Linked DNA regions of Beijerinckia sp. 28-YEA-48. The protein of the gene in region 1 interacts with the protein of each later gene in a pairwise test. Links are inferred from orthologs where the notes say so. Each region holds a gene or a part of one and is shown on either strand. Other genes may lie near its edges.

What was found.
Region 2: the proteins of ptsN (region 1) and BLW50_RS06630 interact in binary tests that used the Escherichia coli proteins (3 or more experiments, as listed by UniProt). The link is inferred for Beijerinckia sp. 28-YEA-48 from one-to-one orthologs.

What each region holds. Positions count from the first base shown.
Region 1 is NZ_FNSI01000001.1:3,815,442-3,824,415, reverse strand. The notes cover bases 3,317-6,270. They hold ptsN (PTS IIA-like nitrogen regulatory protein PtsN), read right to left. Parts: upstream 5,049-6,270; coding sequence 4,584-5,048; downstream 3,317-4,583. Other genes in these bases: rpoN (RNA polymerase factor sigma-54), read right to left, coding at 5,942-6,270; raiA (ribosome hibernation-promoting factor, HPF/YfiA family), read right to left, coding at 5,093-5,683; BLW50_RS17950 (TSUP family transporter), read left to right, coding at 3,699-4,490; BLW50_RS17955 (glucokinase), read left to right, coding at 3,317-3,570. In the rest of the region: BLW50_RS17970 (DHA2 family efflux MFS transporter permease subunit), read right to left, coding at 1-713; BLW50_RS17965 (HlyD family secretion protein), read right to left, coding at 717-1,967; BLW50_RS17960 (MarR family winged helix-turn-helix transcriptional regulator), read right to left, coding at 1,990-2,640; more of BLW50_RS17955, read left to right, coding at 2,626-3,316; more of rpoN, read right to left, coding at 6,271-7,558; lptB (LPS export ABC transporter ATP-binding protein), read right to left, coding at 7,804-8,715; BLW50_RS17925 (LptA/OstA family protein), read right to left, coding at 8,797-8,974. UniProt on the Escherichia coli protein: Seems to have a role in regulating nitrogen assimilation.
Region 2 is NZ_FNSI01000001.1:1,417,850-1,427,093, forward strand. Bases 4,050-7,273 are described here. They hold BLW50_RS06630 (sensor histidine kinase), read left to right. Parts: upstream 4,050-4,361; coding sequence 4,362-7,073; downstream 7,074-7,273. Other genes in these bases: kdpC (potassium-transporting ATPase subunit KdpC), read left to right, coding at 4,050-4,355; BLW50_RS06635 (response regulator), read left to right, coding at 7,070-7,273. Also shown: potassium-transporting ATPase subunit KdpA, read left to right, coding at 12-1,703; potassium-transporting ATPase subunit KdpB, read left to right, coding at 1,715-3,754; more of kdpC, read left to right, coding at 3,765-4,049; more of BLW50_RS06635, read left to right, coding at 7,274-7,771; BLW50_RS06640 (Bug family tripartite tricarboxylate transporter substrate binding protein), read right to left, coding at 7,772-8,764; BLW50_RS06645 (class II aldolase/adducin family protein), read right to left, coding at 8,795-9,244. UniProt on the Escherichia coli protein: Member of the two-component regulatory system KdpD/KdpE involved in the regulation of the kdp operon. KdpD may function as a membrane-associated protein kinase that phosphorylates KdpE in response to environmental signals.

The DNA.
Region 1 (8,974 bases):
GCAATCACGGCTTCAGCGACGATTTCAACCGATGCGAACCATTCGTTTTGCGCGCCGCGGTCGAGCATCAATTGCAGCGCGGCAAGCCCGGCGGCCAAGACGACGAAACCGGTCCAATCGAAACGCAGGGATTTGTTGGCGCCGGGCGCCTTCAGAAACGTCCAGATGCCGAACACAGCGGCGATGCCGACAGGCACGTTGATGAAGAACACATAGCGCCAATCGTACATGTCGGTGAGCCAGCCACCGAGCGTCGGCCCGATGATCGGCCCGACCATGACGCCCATGCCCCACATCGCCATGGCCGATCCGCGCTCTTCGGGCGGATAGAGATCCATCATGATCGATTGCGACAGCGGCACGATGGCCGCGCCCGTCATGCCTTGGATGACGCGATAGAGCACGATCTGTTCGAGCGATTGCGCCAGCCCGCATAAAGCCGAAGCGATGGTGAAGCCGGCCAGACAGAAGACGAAAAAATTCTTGCGGCCAAAGCGCGTCGACAGCCAGCCGACCGGCGCAGTCATCACGGCGGTGGCGACGATATAAGAGGTGAGAACCCAGGTGACCTGATCGGCGGTCGCCGACAGCGAGCCCTGCATATGCGGCAAGGCGACGTTGGCGATCGTCGAGTCCAGCGTCTGCATCAAGGTCGCGGCAATCGTCGAGACGACGATGATGCCGCGATGGGGGACAGGTGCGGCGCCGCTCATGGCTCAGCGGTTCTCGGTGTCGGCCTTGCGGCTGCCGAGACCGATCAGATGCCAAAGATCGTCGACGCTGCGGGTATGCTGGGTGTCGATATCGACGACAGCGCTCATGCCTGAACGCAGCGGCGGATCGTTGGCGGTGCGGTCGATGGCGATGCGCACGGGCAGACGCTGCACGATCTTGACCCAGTTGCCGCCCGCATTCTGCGCCGGCAGGATCGAGAATTCAGCGCCGGTCGCCGGATAGATTGTATCGACTTTGCCGCTCCACTCATGCCTGGGATAGGCATCGACGGTGAAGGAGACATGGTCGCCGGTCTTGACGTAGGTCAGATCGGTTTCCTTGATATTGGCATCGATCCACACGCGCTCTTCCGACACGAGGCCGACAGCGCCCGTATTGGTCAGCGCCGCCGTCTGCGACACGAGATAGGTGCCGACCTGCAATTGCTCGACGGCGGTGACGATGCCGTTGAACGGCGCCCGCACCACGGAGCGGTCGAGCACGCGCTGCGCTTCGTCGGCCTGGGACTGGGCTTGCATGACCTGCGGATTGCTTTCGATCGGCGCGTCGAGCGTGCCGCCGAGACGCACCAGCGCCACCGCCGCCTGCTGTTTCAGAGAGGCGAGTTTGCTCTCCTCCGCCGCCAGCGAGTAGCGCGTCTGGTCGAGCTGTGCGCGGGTGCCGAAATTGCTGCGCGCCAATGCCTGCGCGCGGTCGAAAGCCGTGCGGGCGAGATCGACCAGCGCCGCCTCGGTGGTGATGTCTTCCTGGATGCGCTGATAGTCTTGCCGCAGGGCTTCGATATTGAGCTTGGTTTGCGCCAGCTGCGCGCGCGCCTGTTCCAAGGTGTTGCGGAACTGGCGGTCATCAAGGCGGAAGAGCACGTCGCCGGCTTTGACGCGTTGGCCCTGCTTCACGTCGATCGAAGAAACGATGCCAGACACGTCGGTCGACACCATCAGTTTAGCAGAGCGCACATAAGCATCGTCGGTGGAGACATAGCGGCCGCCGCGCAGCCACATGATGCCCGAGACGACGACCACGGCGGCGATGCCGCCGAGCATCAAAATGCCGCGCAACCGCTTGCGCTTGGAGGCCGGCGTACTGGCGTCGATTTTCTCGCCGGCCAGTTCATCGGCCGCGTTTCGGCCCGAGGCATCCGCCCGTGGGGGCTCGTTGGTCTCGCGCGCCTCGCGCAATTCGACAACGACGGCGGCGGGATCGCGATTGGCGTTTTCACGTGTGGACGACATAGAGACTATCCGAACTTAGAGGCTATCCGAATTTGTGAAATAGCGCAGAGTCGTCAACGATCTGTGCTTTGAGTTTGGCAAGGGATTGGGTCAGCTGCGCCAGCGCATCGGCCCCCAGGATACTGGTGAATTGCGTGTTGAGGCTGGCCCGATAGGCCTGAATCTTGTCGAGAACCGGCCGCGCGTCTTCGGCCAGGTGCAATCTATGAATGCGCCGGTCCTTGGGGTCATCGCGCCGCTCGATCATGCCGCGGGTCTCCAGCCGGTCGACCAACCGCCCAACGGTGATCGGTTCGACTTCGACCAGGCTGGCGAGTTCGTTCTGCGACAGGCCCGGCCGCATCTCCACCCACAAAAGAATAACCCATTGTGCCCGGGTCATACCCATCGATCGCGCCGCCTGGTCGGCGCGCGTGCGCATCAGTCGACCGACGTCGTAGAGAAGAAAAAGCGGCTCGTTTTCCGGCTTCTTTTCGGCTTGCATGGGCACCAGTTCGTAACAGGCGAGATAATAACTCGCGTTATCGTATAGCGGGTAAAGTGCTGCAGCACCACGAAGCTGTTTCGGGGGTAGCGTTTGGTCGTGCGATGAGACTAGATTGATTCCATGAAGATTTTCCCCTTTCCGCTGCTGCTCTGCGATGTCGGCGGTACAAACATGCGTTTCTCGCATGCCGAAGCCCCCGGCGGGCCGGTCTGGCGCCTGGGCACATTGCAGACTGGCGAATGGAGCGATCTTGGCGCGGCGGCCGCCCATATGCTCAGTGGCTTTGGGCGTGGCGCCAGCAGTCTGATTGTCTGTGCCGCCGGGCCGATGGCCGGGCGCCGGCTGCAGCTCACCAATGCCGCCTGGGCGATCGATGGCCCGGCGATCGCGGCACATCTGGGCCTCGAACAGGGGCTGCTGCTCAATGATTTCGAAGCGCTGGCGCTTTCTCTGCCGGTGGTCGGCGAGACCGACGCGCGGCGCATCGGCAGCCCGCAGGGCACGGTTGGAACACGGATCGTGCTTGGCCCGGGCACGGGCATGGGGCTGGCGGCCCTGGCGGAGACCCCCGCTGGCCTGCTGGTTCTGCCCAGCGAAGCCGGTCATATCGATTTTGGTCCAGCCTCCGATGAGGAGGTGCGGATCTGGTCCTATCTCGACAAGACGCTTGGCCGGGTGTCGGCCGAGTGGCTGCTGTCGGGGCCTGGCTTGGAACGTCTGCACGCCGCCCGCCGCGCGGTGGCCGGTCTGGCGCCGTCAGGGCTCGATGCCGCTGCCATTGGGGCCGCGGCGCGCGCCGCCCCCGACGGGCCGGAAGCAGCGACCCTGCGGCAGTTCTGGCAATTGGTGGCACGCTATGCCGGCGACATGGCGCTGGTGCTCATGGCGCGCGGCGGCGTGACGCTCGCCGGCGGCGTCCTACCGAAAATGGCCGACTTCCTCGACGAGGCAGCCTTCCGAGCGGCTTTCGAAGCCAAGGCGCCACTGCAGCGTCTTTTGCGCGACATGCCGGTGCGTCTGCTGACCGACGACACGGTGGTGGAGCGCGGCATGGCGCGGATCGCCGCCTCGCCGCAGAATTATGTGATCGACTACGGCGCGCGCTGCTGGATCTAGAGCGAAAGCGGATGGCTTGGCTGGCCAATGCCGGAATGCTACCGGTGCCGGCCTTCACTCTGTCTGTAAGTCAAACCGACACATGCCGCAGCGCGCCATAGATCCCCGTAAGCCTTCAACGATCTCTCGTGTTTGACGTCGACCTGTCCACACTTGCCGTTTTGACTTTGACGGCCATGGTCGCCGCCTGTCTGGATGCCATTGCCGGCGGTGGTGGGCTGATCACTTTGCCGGCGCTGCTTCTGGCGGGGCTCGATCCTGTCACGGCGCTCGCCACGAACAAGCTTCAGGGCTCGGTTGGCACGTTGTCGGCGGTCGCCGCCTTTGCCAAACGCGGCTTGATCGAATGGCGACGCGCCCTTCCGATCGGCGCGGTGGCTTTGTGCGCCTCTCTCATCGGGGCCCAATCGGTCAATTTCGTCCCCAAGCACCTGTTGTCGGCGATCATTCCGTTCGTGCTGGTGGCGGTTGCTGTTTATTTCATTCTGTCGCCGCAGCTCACCGATCATAACGCGCACAGCCGACTGTCTCCGGTCGCGTTCAATCTGACGGCTGTGCCGCTCATCGGTTTCTATGACGGCGTCTTTGGGCCGGGTGCCGGTTCGCTTTACATGGCCGCCATCGTCAGTCTTCTGGGCTACGGCGCGGTGCGCGCCACGGGGCTGACCAAGGTCGCCAATGGATCGAGCAATGTTGGTGGTCTCATCGTCTTTCTGGCGATGGGCGTCGTCAACCTGCCGATTGGACTGTGCATGGCTGTGGGCGCGCTGGTCGGCGCTCAGATCGGTTCGGCGCTCGCCATCACGCTCGGCAAAAAGATTATCAAGCCGCTCGTCGTGATCATCGCGCTGGTCATGGCCGCAAAATTATTCTCCGCGGTCGATAGCCCGATGCGGATTTTTATGTCGCAAATGTTTTGAGGGACGGCCACAGGCCAGAAGAAAAGCCAAAAGAAAAATGGCCCGGTTCTGATCGTAACAGAACCGGGCGGGAACTTGTGGAAGTCTCGAACGTCAGGCCGCGAACGGCTTGGCGTCCTGCGTCATCAACAACAAGAGGCCATCGGAATCCTTCGTCGCGCGCAATTTCGCGGTGACTTCGGGATCGCGCAGCAGGCGGGCCACGCGCGACAGCGCCTTCAGATGATCTGCGCCCGCACCTTCGGGCGCGAGCAGCATGAAGAGGAGGTCGACCGGCACGCCATCCGGTGAATCATAATCCACCGGCTTCTCGAGCCGTGCGAACACACCGACGATGCGATTAAGCTTCGCGAACTTGCCATGCGGGATGGCGACGCCGTTGCCGGCGCCGGTCGAGCCGACGCGTTCACGCTGCGTGATCGTGTAGAAGATTTCGCGCTCCGGCAGCCCGCAACTGAGGGCTGCCGTCGCACACATTTCTTGCAGGACCTGTTTTTTGCTCGACGCTTTCAGCGCGGGCAAAATCGAGGCCGAGCTGATCAAATCGCTCATGCGCATGATGGGATATCCGAAAACTGCTCGACGTGCGGTGTTGTTGGGCTTCAGTTGCTCTTGGCCGCACCGGCTGGATCAATCCAACCGATGTTCCCGTCACGACGGCGATACACGATATTGACACGGTCACTGCCAGCGTTGCGGAACACCATCACCGGCGCGCCGGTGATATCGAGATCCATGACTGCCTCGGAGACGGAGACTGTCTGCAAGGCTTCGGTCTTCTCCGCAACGATGATGGGGTGGAACTCCGTTCCGTCATCGTGATCGTCAGTGGGCGCTTCGAGGATGTAGCGTGCCATCGTTTCGAAGTCGCTGTCACCATTGACCCCGTTGGGGCCAGCATGGCGATCCTTCAATCGTCGATTGTAGCGTCGCAGCCGCTTCTCAAGTCGTTCAGCGGCTTGATCGAATGAAGCATTAGCTTCATGCGCGCGGCCTTCCGAATGCAATGTCGTGCCAGACGAAAGGTGCAGCGTACAGTCTGCTTTAAATCCAGTGCCTTCGTGATCGAGGATCACGTGGCCTGCGACGGAACCATTGAAATACTTATCCACGGCTGCGCTGACGCGTTCAAGCACGCGCTGACGCAGGGCTTCGCCAATGTCGAAGTTCTTGCCGGAAACACGTAGATCCATTCGTCGCCCACTCCTGATTGCATCAACGTAACGTCGATGCATTGGTTGCTGCATCAGCTTGGCTAAAATACTTAGCCAATTGCGCAACACCCTGTTGCGTCCGAACACCCTTCCAAAGCGGCGCTGCATAGGCGACCGGGAGCGCAGATGCAAGTGCCGCCAGTTGGCGGGCGAGACCCTCTTGCTGCGAAGGTTCGGGAGAACCTTCGCAGCGGCGTGATTATAGCATGAAATTCAACTGAATGGCTGCCTGGGCCCTTAAGAATTTTTTCGGACGGCGGCGAGCTTTTCCCTACGTCTTTCGACGGATGAGGCGATCCGCAGGCTTTCCCTGTATTTGGCTACCGTGCGTCGCGCGATCTCTACATTTTGCTGTTTTAAACGCAGAACAATGGCGTCATCAGATAGAACCGAGTTGGCATCTTCCTGATCGATCATCTGTTTGATGCGGTGCCGCACAGCTTCGGCCGAATGGGCTTCGCCACCCGAGTGCGATGCAATAGCGGCGGTGAAGAAATATTTGAATTCGAATAAACCGCGCGGTGTTGACATATATTTGTTGGATGTCACCCGCGACACGGTCGATTCATGCATGCCTATGACATCAGCGACCATTTTCAGATTCAGCGGACGCAGATGTTCGACGCCTTTGGCGAAGAAGGCATCCTGCTGGCGCACGATTTCGCTGGCGACTTTCAAAATGGTGCGGGCGCGTTGTTCCAGGCTGCGCGTCAGCCAGTTGGCGCTCTGCAGGCATTCGGCAATATAGGATTTGTCGGCCGCCTTGGTCGGGCTGTTGCCGCCGACGCGTGCCGCATAGGTCTGATTGACCAGGACGCGCGGTAATCCTTCCGCATTCAGCTCCACCAGCCAGCTGCCATCCGACGCCGCTCGCACAGTGACATCTGGAATCACCGGCTGCATGGGCGTGCCGCCGAAGGCGCGGCCCGGTTTGGGATCGAGCCTGCGGATTTCATTGAGCATATCGGTCAGGTCTTCATCATCGACCCCGCACAATTTACGCAACTGCGCAAAATCGCGCCGCGCCAACAGTGGCAGGTGGGCGACGAAGATCTGCATGGCGGGATCGAAACGGTCTTGCTCACGCAGCTGGATGGCCAGGCATTCAGCCAGATCACGCGCGCCGATGCCGCTTGGCTCGAATGTGTGAATGACCCGCAGCACCTGTTCAACGCGCTCGAGCGTGGTGCCGAGCCGTTCGGCGACTTCCGCGACAGGCTCTCGGAGATAACCGGCTTCGTCGATCGCATCGATCAAGGTATGGCCGATGAGCCGGTCCATCGGGTCGGTCAGGGCGAGCGCCAACTGTTGTTCGAGATGTTCGGGCAGGGACAATTGGCTGGCGACATAGGCCTCCAGATTGGGGCTTTCGCCACCGCCATCGGAGGAGGCGGAACCCTGCGTCCCCGTCCAGGATGTGGCCGAGAGCGAGGGGTCCTCGTTGCTGGTGGGTGTTTTCGGCGCCACCATATCGGCGTCGTAAGTGTTGGAGATTTCGGTGCCGAGGTCGTTTTCGAGGTTATTGGCTGAGGTGACGAGGGTGTCGCTCGCCCATTCCGGCGCATGGTCGTCGTCGCCACCGGAATAATCCCTGTCACCGGCATAGTCGCCGTCGTCTGATCCGCCATCGAAATCGTCGTTCGAAGTGCTGTCGTTGCCGGAGGATTCGAGCGCACCTGGCGCCTCGGGGGCCTCCTCGGCCCGTTCAAGCAGCGGATTGCGCTCAAGTTCCTGTTCGACAAAGGCCGACAGTTCAAAACTCGACAATTGCAGCAGCTTGATCGCCTGCAGAAGCTGCGGCGTCATCACCAGGGATTGCCCCTGACGCATGACGAGGCGAGTTGAAAGCGCCATTACTCGACCCACGCTGACCTTGGCCGTACACAAGTTCGGCCCGTTTCTTGCTTCCTTATAGCATAAGGAATCCTGTCAGGGAGACTTGCTGCGGATTTTATCGGGCGAAGCGGGCTGGCGGTTAAGAGCCCATGAAGGGGTCTCGCGAGGCGCGGAAACTGGCGTGGCAGGATATCCCAGAAAGATATCTAATATTCTGATTTTATTTTATTATTTCAAAGGCACCGCGAAGCGCCGGCAATGCCTTACATACGGAAGTCCTGGCCGAGATAGTAGCGGCGCACGTCCGGATTGGCGACGATCTCCTCCGGCAGGCCCTCGGTCAGCACATGGCCACTGTGGATAATATAGGCACGGTCGATCAGACCCAGGGTTTCGCGGACATTGTGGTCGGTGATCAGAACGCCAATGCCGCGCTGGGTCAGATGGCGGACCAGGGCCTGAATATCGCCCACGGCGATCGGGTCGATGCCGGCGAAAGGCTCGTCGAGCAGCATGAATGTTGGCTGCCCGGCCAGGGCCCGGGCGATTTCGCAACGCCGCCGCTCGCCGCCCGAAAGGGCGATGGAGGGCGACTTGCGCAGTCTCTTGATATCGAATTCGTCGAGCAGGGCATCGAGTTCCGCTTCGCGCTCGTCGCGATCCTTGATCGTCACTTCGAGCACGGCCCGGATATTGTCCTCGACCGAGAGACCCCGGAAAATCGATGCTTCTTGCGGCAGATAGCCGATCCCGAGCCGCGCCCGCTGATACATCGGCAGGCCGGTGACATCGCGGCCGTCGAGCTCTATCGAGCCTTTGTCGGCCTTCACCAGGCCGGTGATCATATAGAAGACCGTGGTCTTGCCGGCGCCGTTGGGACCGAGCAGGCCGACTGATTCGCCGCGCCGCACGTTCAAGCTGACATTGGCGACCACTTGGCGGCCCTTGTAGCTTTTGCCCAGATTATAGGCGCCGAGCGAGCCGTCGCCGAGATGGGCGACCTCGGGCGGCGGCAGTTCACGGCTGGCAAGGGCGTCGAGCGCCGGCGCTGGCTCGTCTTCGACCTTTTCGATCAGGCCGGCTTGTTCCGCCCGCTCGCGCACGCGGTCGTTCAGCCCGCGTCCAAAACGGACGACCGCGAGGCCCGGCCGGGAAAGTTGGGAGAACAGCGACATGGGCAACGCGTTGAGAGAGGAGGCCGCAGGGCTTTAAATGATTCCGCGAAAAAAGCGAATCCGGGACAAGTATCCGTCAGGTTAGGGACGGGCAGGTTTAGCAGTCGGCTTTTCGCCGCAATTACTGCCGCCGGGCACGAAGGTGCTGGAAACCCGGCCGGTGATCTGCGCCCGACTGTTGGTCAGATCGTAGATCAGCCGCGAATCCTTATCGCCCTTCACCACATTGCCGCACTCGCTCAAGGTCGGATTGCCGATG
Region 2 (9,244 bases), 2.4 Mb from region 1 along the record:
CTGAGGACATCATGACCCCTGATCTCATCCAGGCGGCGCTCTATGCGCTCGTGTTGGTCGCCTGCGCGGTGCCGTTGGGCGCCTATATGGCCAAGGTCGCTACTGGCGGCTTCAAAAGTCTCGCGCCGATCGAACGCGCGGTGCTCGGCGTTGCCGGTGTCAACGGCGATACGGGCCAGCGCTGGACGGCCTATGCCTTCTCTCTCCTGGCATTCAATGCGGTAGGCTTTTTGCTGCTCTACCTCATTCTGCGCTTTCAGAACTTCCTGCCGTTCAATCCGCAGGGGTTTGACGGCATGTCCGCGGACCTTGCTTTCAACACGGCGGTTTCCTTCGTCACCAATACGAACTGGCAGAGCTACGGCGGCGAGACGACGCTGTCGAACTTCAGCCAGATGGCCGGCCTGACGACGCAGAACTTCGTGTCCGCCTCGAGCGGCATGGCGGTGGCTGTCGCTGTGGCGCGTGGCCTCGCTAGCCGTCAGACACGCACGATCGGCAATTTCTGGCTCGATATGACGCGCATGACCCTCTTCGTCCTGCTGCCGTTGTCGATTATTTTCGCCTTCGTGCTGCTCTACACCGGCTCGCCGCAGACCTTGGCCAGTTCGGTCGATGCGACGACGCTTGAAGGCGGCAAGCAGACCATCGCGCTTGGCCCGGTGGCCTCGCAGATCGCCATCAAACAACTCGGCACCAACGGTGGTGGCTTCTTCAACGTCAACTCGGCGCATCCATTCGAGAACCCGACGGCGCTCTCCAATTTCCTGGAGATGCTGGCGATCCTCGTCATCCCCGTCGCCTTTTGCTTCACCTATGGCCGCTTGGTCGGTGACCGCCGCCAGGGGCGCGCGTTGTTCATCGCCATGGGCATCTTGCTGGTGGTTGGCTTTATCGGCCTCTACGGCGCCGAGCGCTGGGGCAATCCGCTTCATGCCGGCCTCATCGATACGGCCGCCGGCAATATGGAGGGCAAGGAGACCCGTTTCGGGATCATCGGCTCGGTGCTCTGGGCCGTTGTCACCACGGCGGCCTCGAACGGCTCGGTCAATGCCATGCATGACAGCCTGACGCCGCTTGGCGGGCTGATTGCCATGCTCAATATCCAGCTTGGCGAGATCATCTATGGCGGCGCCGGCGTCGGCCTCACGGGCATGCTGCTGTTCGTCGTGCTGACCGTCTTTATGGCTGGCTTGATGGTCGGTCGCACGCCGGAATATCTGGGCAAAAAGATTGAGGCGCGCGAGGTGAAACTGGCGGCGCTGACCCTGCTCGTCATGCCCGTCGGCATGCTCAGCTTCGCAGCGCTCGCCATCGCCACCGGGCATGCTCACTCGAGTGTGCAAGATGCCGGCCCACACGGCCTGTCGGAACTGCTCTACGCCTATTCGTCGGCCACGGGCAATAACGGCTCCGCCTTCGCTGGCTTCAACGCCAATGTGGTCTGGCACAATACGTTTCTCGGCCTGTCGATGCTGATCGGCCGGTTTGGCTATATCATTCCGATCCTGGCCATCGCCGGCTCACTGGCGCTGAAGAAAACGACGCCCGCCTCCGCCGGTACGTTTCCGACCCATGGCCCGATCTTCATCATCCTGCTGGTCGCCACGGTTCTGATTGTCGGCGCCCTCACCTTCCTGCCGGTCCTGGCGCTCGGCCCGATCGCCGAACACGTGTCCATGCTCGCTGGCCAGAAATTCTAAGAGGTTTCATCATGTCCAAACATGCTCCGGCCGAGATTGGGCTCTTTGCTCCAGAAATCATCTGGCCCGCCATTCTGAACAGCTTCAGAAAGCTGGATCCGCGCAGTCTCGTGCGCAATCCCGTGATCTTTTCCACGGCGCTCGTCTCCCTCATCGCGAGCATTCTCACGATCCGCGATGGCTTCAACGGCGGCGCGACTTTCTGGGTCGGCTTGCAGGTGTCCGTCTGGCTTTGGTTCACGGTTCTCTTCGCAAATTTCGCCGAAGCGGTGGCGGAGGGACGCGGCAAGGCGCGGGCGGATGCCTTTCGCGCCACCCGCTCCAATGCACGCGCCAAGGTTCTCATTAACCCGCCCAATCGTGAACTCTATGAGTTTCAGGATGCAGATCTGTTGGAGCCGGACACGGTCATCCTTGTCTCGGCTGGCGAGACCGTGCCGACCGACGGCGAGGTGATCGAGGGTATTGCCTCTGTGGACGAGAGCGCCATCACCGGCGAGAGCGCGCCCGTCATCCGTGAATCCGGCGGCGATCGTTCGTCGGTCACCGGGGGCACGCGGTTGATTTCCGATTGGCTGGTGGTGCGTGTCACCACCAAGCCCGGTGAAACCTTCCTTGATCGCATGATCGCGCTTGTCGAAGGGGCGAAACGACAGAAGACACCCAACGAGATCGCGCTGGATATTCTGCTCGCGGGCCTCACGCTGGTTTTCCTGTTTGTCGTCGCCACGCTGCCCTTCTTTGCCTCCTGGACGGGGACGCAGATCCCGATCGTCTATCTGATCGCTCTGTTCGTCACCCTGATCCCGACGACCATCGGCGGCTTGCTATCGGCCATCGGCATCGCCGGCATGGACCGCCTGGTGAAAGCCAATGTGATCGCCAAATCAGGCCGCGCGGTTGAAGCTGCCGGCGATATCGATGTGCTGCTGCTCGACAAGACCGGCACCATCACCTTCGGCAACCGCATGGCCGATGCGTTCGACCCGGTGCCGGGTGTCGAGGAACGCGACCTGGCGAGCGCGGCTTATCTGTCTTCGCTCGCCGACGACACGCCGGAAGGGAAGTCGATCGTCGATCTGGCTGCGCGTAAGTTCGGCTTGAATGCTTCAGGCGCGGATGCCAACTTTATCCCCTTCACGGCGCAAACCCGTATGTCGGGCGTCGATCTTGCCGATGGTACGATCATTCGTAAGGGCGCCGTCGATGCAATCTTGACGCTGACTGGCAACAAGGCCGATGCGGCGCTTGACGGCATCGTGCGGCGCATCGCCAGCACCGGCGGCACACCGCTTGTCGTTGCCAAAAATGGCCGCCTGCTCGGCGTCATCCATCTGAAGGACGTGGTGAAGCCGAATATCCGCGAGCGTTTCGCCGAGCTGCGCCGCATGGGCATCCGCACGGTGATGATCACCGGCGACAATGCCCTTACTGCGGCGGCCATCGCCGCCGAGGCGGGCGTCGACGATTTCTTGGCCGAGGCAACGCCGGAGAAAAAGCTCGAGCTCATCCGCCGTGAACAGGCCGAAGGACGGTTGGTCGCCATGTGCGGTGACGGCTCCAACGACGCGCCGGCTCTGGCCCAAGCCGATGTCGGCGTGGCGATGAATTCCGGTACGCCGGCCGCCAAGGAGGCTGGCAATCTGATCGACCTCGATTCCGACCCGACCAAATTGATCGAAATCGTGCTCGTCGGCAAACAGCTGCTGATTTCGCGCGGTGCGTTGACGACCTTCTCGATCGCCAATGACGTGGCCAAATACTTCGCCATCTTGCCGGCTTTGTTCGTAACGGCCTATCCGGGTCTCTCGGTGCTCGACATCATGCGCCTGGGCACACCGTCAAGCGCCATCCTGTCGGCGATCATTTTCAACGCGCTGGTTATCGTCGCGCTGATTCCGATTGCTCTGAAAGGGGTTTCCTACAAGCCGGCCTCGGCATCGTCGCTGCTGACGCGCAACCTGGTGATCTACGGCATCGGCGGCCTCATCGTACCCTTCATCGGCATCAAACTGATCGACCTCCTGGTCGACTTCCTGCATCTGGCCTGAGGAGACGAATATGTTCGCCTATCTTCGCCCTGCCCTTGCGCTGACGGTTCTGTTCACGATCCTGACCGGCCTCGCCTATCCACTGGCCTTCACTGGCATCGCCCAGGTGATCGCGCCGCAGGCGGCCAATGGCAGCCTGATCGTCAAGGACGGGCACGTCCTCGGTTCAGCGCTCATCGGCCAGGAGTTCAAGTCCGACCGTTATTTCCATGGTCGTCCGTCAGCCACGACCATGCCGGATCCGAATGATCCGACAAAGACCGTGGATGCGCCCTATAATGCGTCGGCCTCTACCGGCACCAACCTCGGCCCGACCTCGGAGGCGCTGTACAAGAGCATCTCTGAGCGGGCGGCGGCGCTTGGCCCAGGCCCGGCCCCGGCCGATCTCGTCACGTCGTCCGCCTCCGGCCTCGACCCGGACATTTCGCCGGCGGCGGCGTTTATCCAGGTCAATCGCGTCGCTGCGGCGCGCGGCATGGCCCCTGATAGTCTCCGCGCCCTGGTGGAAGCCCAGGTCCAAGGCCGGTTGTTCGGCATTCTCGGCGAACGGCGCGTCAATGTTCTGGCTTTGAATTTGGCCCTGGACCAGACTAAACCATGAGGTGTTATGGGAGAACCTGAAGCCGCACGCCCCGATCCCGACGCTCTTCTCCAGGAAGCGCGAAAGAGCGGGCGTGGCCGGCTAAAAATCTTTCTGGGCGCCTCCCCTGGGGTCGGCAAGACCTATGCGATGCTGGAGGAGGCGCGCGCGCGCCGGCGCGCCGGCATCGACGTCGCTGTGGCGCTGGTCGAGACGCACGGCCGCGAAGAGACGGCGGCTTTGCTCGCCGATCTCGAATATCTGCCACGGCGCTCCTTCGAATACCGTGGCCAGACACTTGAAGAACTCGACATCGATCAGCTGCTGGCCCGCAAGCCGCAGCTCGCCCTCATCGACGAATTCGCCCACACCAATACGCCGGGCTCTCGCCATCCCAAGCGTTGGCAGGACGTCATGGAGGTGCTGGATGCGGGCATCGACGTCACCACCACTCTCAACATCCAGCATATCGAAAGCCTCAACGATGTGGTGGCGCGCATCACTGGCGTGCGCGTCCAAGAGACCGTGCCGGACGAGGTTCTGTCGCGGGCCGACGATATCGAACTGATCGACCTGCCGCCCGAAGAGCTGATGAACCGCCTGCGGGCCGGCAAGATCTATATTCCGGCGCAGATTGGCCGGGCGCTCGACAATTTCTTCAACAAGGGCAATCTGACGGCCCTGCGCGAACTCGCTTTGCGCACGGCGGCGAGCCGCGTCGACGCCGAAATGATCAACTGGATGCGGTCGAATGCCGTGTCTGGCCCCTGGCCGGCGCAGGAACGCCTACTCGTCTGCATCAATGAAGCACCCGTCGCCAAAGCGCTGATCCGTGCCGCCAAGCGCATGGCGGACCGGGCGAAAATTCCCTGGATCGCCGCGACCGTCATCACCGCCCAACGCGAGGCGCTTGGCGCCGGCGCCCAGGAGCTGACCAGCGAGGCGCTGCGATTGGCCGAGGCGCTGGGCGGCGAGGCGGTGACCCTGCACGCGGAATCGAACGCGGCGGCCGAACTGCTGACCTTCGCACGTAAGCGCAATGTCACGCGACTTGTTGTCGGGCGGCCGCGCCGCAAAGGACTGAAAGGCTTTTTCCGCGAGGACGTTGCTGACAAACTCGTCGACAGTGCCGTCGATTTCGAAGTCACGGTGGTGGCTCAGCACGCCCGCGCCGCGCGGCGGCGGATCGATCTCACCGCCTCCGCCGGCTATCGCCATTGGACGCCGCCGGTGCGCGCCTTACTGGAAGCGGTGGCTGCGACCTCTGCCGCGACGGCGGTGGCTTGGCCGTTCTGGCCCCATCTACCGGTGGCGTCGCTCGCCGTCTTCTATCTGGTCGCCGTCCTGGTTGTCGCCTTCCGCAACGGTTTATGGGGCGCGGCGCTTGGCAGTGCCTTGGGTTTTCTGGCCTACAATTATTTCTTCACCACGCCCTATTACACGCTCGCCGTCGAACAGCATGAGGCCATCGTCGGCCTGCTGGTGTTCATGGTCTCCTCCGCTGTCACCGGCACCCTGGCGAGCCGGCTGAAGAAGCAGGTGGAAGGCATGCGCATCGCGCAGCGGCGCACCGAGACCTTGTTCGAGTTCGCTCGCAAGATCGCCAGGGCAACCCAGGCCGACGATGTGCTGTGGGCCGCGGCGGCGCATCTGGCGACCACGCTCAACTGCCGCTCGCTCATCATGATGCCCGATGCCGACGGCTTGTTGCAGCAGGTGCAGGGCCATCCCTCGATCGAGGAGGATCTCGATCCGCGCGTCGAAATGGCGGCCCGTTGGGCCTTCGAGAAGAATGAACCGGCGGGCGCTGGCACTGGCACTTTGCCGGCCAGCGAATGGCTGTTCGTGCCGCTCGCCACGGCGACCGCATCGCTCGGCGTCATCGGCGTCCTGTTTCGCGATCCACGCCGTTTCAACGATCCGGAGATGCGCCGGTTGCTGCTGGCGGTCGAAGATCAGATCGCGGTGGCGGTCGAGCGTTTCAACCTTGCCGCCGATGTGGAAGCGACTAAGGTGCGCGCCGAAGGGGAAAAGCTGCAGACGGCCCTGCTCAATTCGGTCAGCCACGACCTGCGCACGCCGCTCGTCTCGGTCATCGGGGCGCTGACCGCCATCAGCGACAGCAATGCGCCGCTCAGCGACGAGGACAAGCGCGTGCTCAACGCCGGCGCTCTCGACGAAGCGCGTCGTCTCGATCGCTACGTGCAGAACCTGCTCGACATGACCAAGCTCGGTTATGGCGCGCTACGACCCAAGAGCACGCCCGTCGATCTGCGCGAGATTGTCGGCCGGGCTCGCGGCGAATTGGCGCGTACCCTCACCCTGCATCCGCTGACGGTGGAAATGGCGGCGGATCTGCCGCGTGTCCATGTTGACCCGGTGCTGATCGGCCAGGCGCTGGTCAACGTGCTCGACAATGCCGCCAAGTTTTCGCCAGACGGCAGTCCAATTATCATCAGGGCACGGGAGGACAATGGTTTCGTGCGTCTCGACGTGATTGACCGAGGACCGGGCATTCCACTTGAGGACCGCGAAAAGGTGTTCGACATGTTTCATCGTTTGCGCCAGGAGGACGGGCAGCCGGCTGGCACCGGGCTCGGCCTCGCTATCGTGCGCGGCCTGGTTGAAGCCCATGGCGGCACCGTCGAGGCGCAGACGGGTGATGACGGCATCGGCACCACCATCCGCCTGCGGCTGCCGATCGCCAGCGCCCAGACCGTTCCGGAGGAAGCCCGATGACGGCGCCGCGTGTTCTGGTGATCGAGGATGATCCGGCGATTCGCCGCTTCCTCAAGATTGCCATCAGCAGTATCGGCTTTGTCATGGAGGAGGCTGATCGTGGCCGCGTCGGCCTTGAACGCGCCGCCACCTCGGCGCCCGATGTGGTGGTCGTTGACCTCGGCCTGCCCGACATGGATGGCAAGGCGGTGGTGACGGCGATCCGCGAATGGTCGAAAGTGCCGATCCTCGTCCTGTCCGTGCGTGACTCCGAGGGCGAAAAAATCGCCGCGCTCGATGCCGGCGCCGACGATTATGTGACCAAACCCTTCGCCACCGGCGAATTGCTGGCGCGGCTGCGGGCGCTTTTGCGCTCGCGCCGACCGGTCGAGACCGAGCGTTCAGTCATCACGTCGGGGACGCTGACGATCGATCTCGCCAACCGGCTTGTGCTGGTCGATGGGGTTGAGGCGAAGCTGACGCGCAAACAATTCGATGTGCTGGCGCTGCTCGCCCGGCACCACGGCCGGCTGGTGACGCATAGGCAGCTCCTCACCACGGTCTGGGGACCGGCACATGTGGAAGACGCGCATTATCTGCGCGTTGCCGTCGGCCAGATACGCGAACGCATCGGCGACGATGCCGCCGATCCGCAGTTCATCATGACCGAGCCTGGCGTCGGCTATCGCCTGCACGCGCCGGCCGACCAACAGGCGTGATCAATCCACTTTCACGCCGGATTCCCGCACGATCTTGAACCAGCCCAAATATTCCGCTTCGGCGGCCTCGCGGACTTTCTCTGGCTTCATCTCTGGGTCCGGCAGGTCGGAATCGAAACTGTCGATCCGGGTGGTGAATTCTGGATCCTTGATCGCCATCGCGTAAGCCTGGTTCAGGCGATCCAGAATGGCCTTGGGCGTGCCAGCGGGCGCGGCGAGATAGAGGGTCGATGCCTTGTCGGCCAATTGCGGCACGCCCAATTCGGCGATCGATGGCACTTGCGGCAACTGCTTGATCCGGCCGGGCGCGATGACGGCGAGCGGCGTCACCTTGCCGGCACGCGTCAGCGGCAGCGATCCCACCGGCGTGTCGATCATCCAGAGGATCTGATTATTGGCCAATTCCTGCAGCGCCGGCGCGCCGCCTTTATAGGCGGCATGGCGCAGGTCCAGGTTCAAGGCGCGGACGATTTCGGCGCTCCACAGATGTGAGGGCGTGCCAGGGCCAGCCGAGCCATAGGAATATCGCCCTGGTTCCTTCCTGACCTTTTCGACGAGATCGGCGAACGAGGTGACGCCGGACTGGGTGGATGTGGTCATAACGCCCGGTGTCGAAGCGATGAGCGAGATGTAACTGAGTTTGGGCAACTCAGCTTCGCTCGTTTTGGACCGCAGCGCTTCGAAGATCGCGAGCGACGAGACGCCGGAGACAAGCAGCATATAGCCATCGGGCGGCGCGCGAACGACGCTCTCGGCGCCCACAGTGCCGCCAGCACCTGGCCGGTTGAGCACCGGCATGGTCTGGCCGAGCAGCACGCCAAGTTTAGCGGTGACGACCCTGGCGAAGGAGTCGACATAGCCACCGGCTGGAAACGGCACCACGACATTGACCGGTTTGTTTGGGTAAGTCTGTCCCACAGCCTGGCCGTGAAGACCGCCCAGAGTGACAGTCGCGAGAATAAACGCCATTTGGCGTGCGGACATCCGTGTCATGCTTCCCTCCCCGAGATGATTGGCCGATCGCTATCCCTGCAAGGGCACGATTTTTCCGTGGCCGCTTTCGTAGCGGGCCAGCATGCGCACGTAATAAGGCCAGAACCGCTCCAAGGTGGCGCGGCTCGCCAGCTTCTCTTCCTTCATTTTGACTTCGTCTTCCGGCGGCAAAATAATGGGATAGCCGGTGGCGGCGAGGGTGATCTGCTGCCGGCAGGCCTTTTCGAGCGTGATGCCAAGCGTGCCGGCGACCCCCATGGATTCGCCGCAGAAGACCACGCCATGATTGTTCATGAGCACTGCTTTGCGTGAACTAAGAACCTTGGCGAGGTCGCGGCCAAGGGCCTGAGTGTCAATCAGATAGGACGTACCGCGATAGCGCGGCAGGTCATGGCCGAAATAGCAGCCCTCGTGACCAAGCCCGACAAGCAGCTCTTCGGTGGCCGCGAACAGGCAGCCATAGAAGGGGTGGGTGTGACC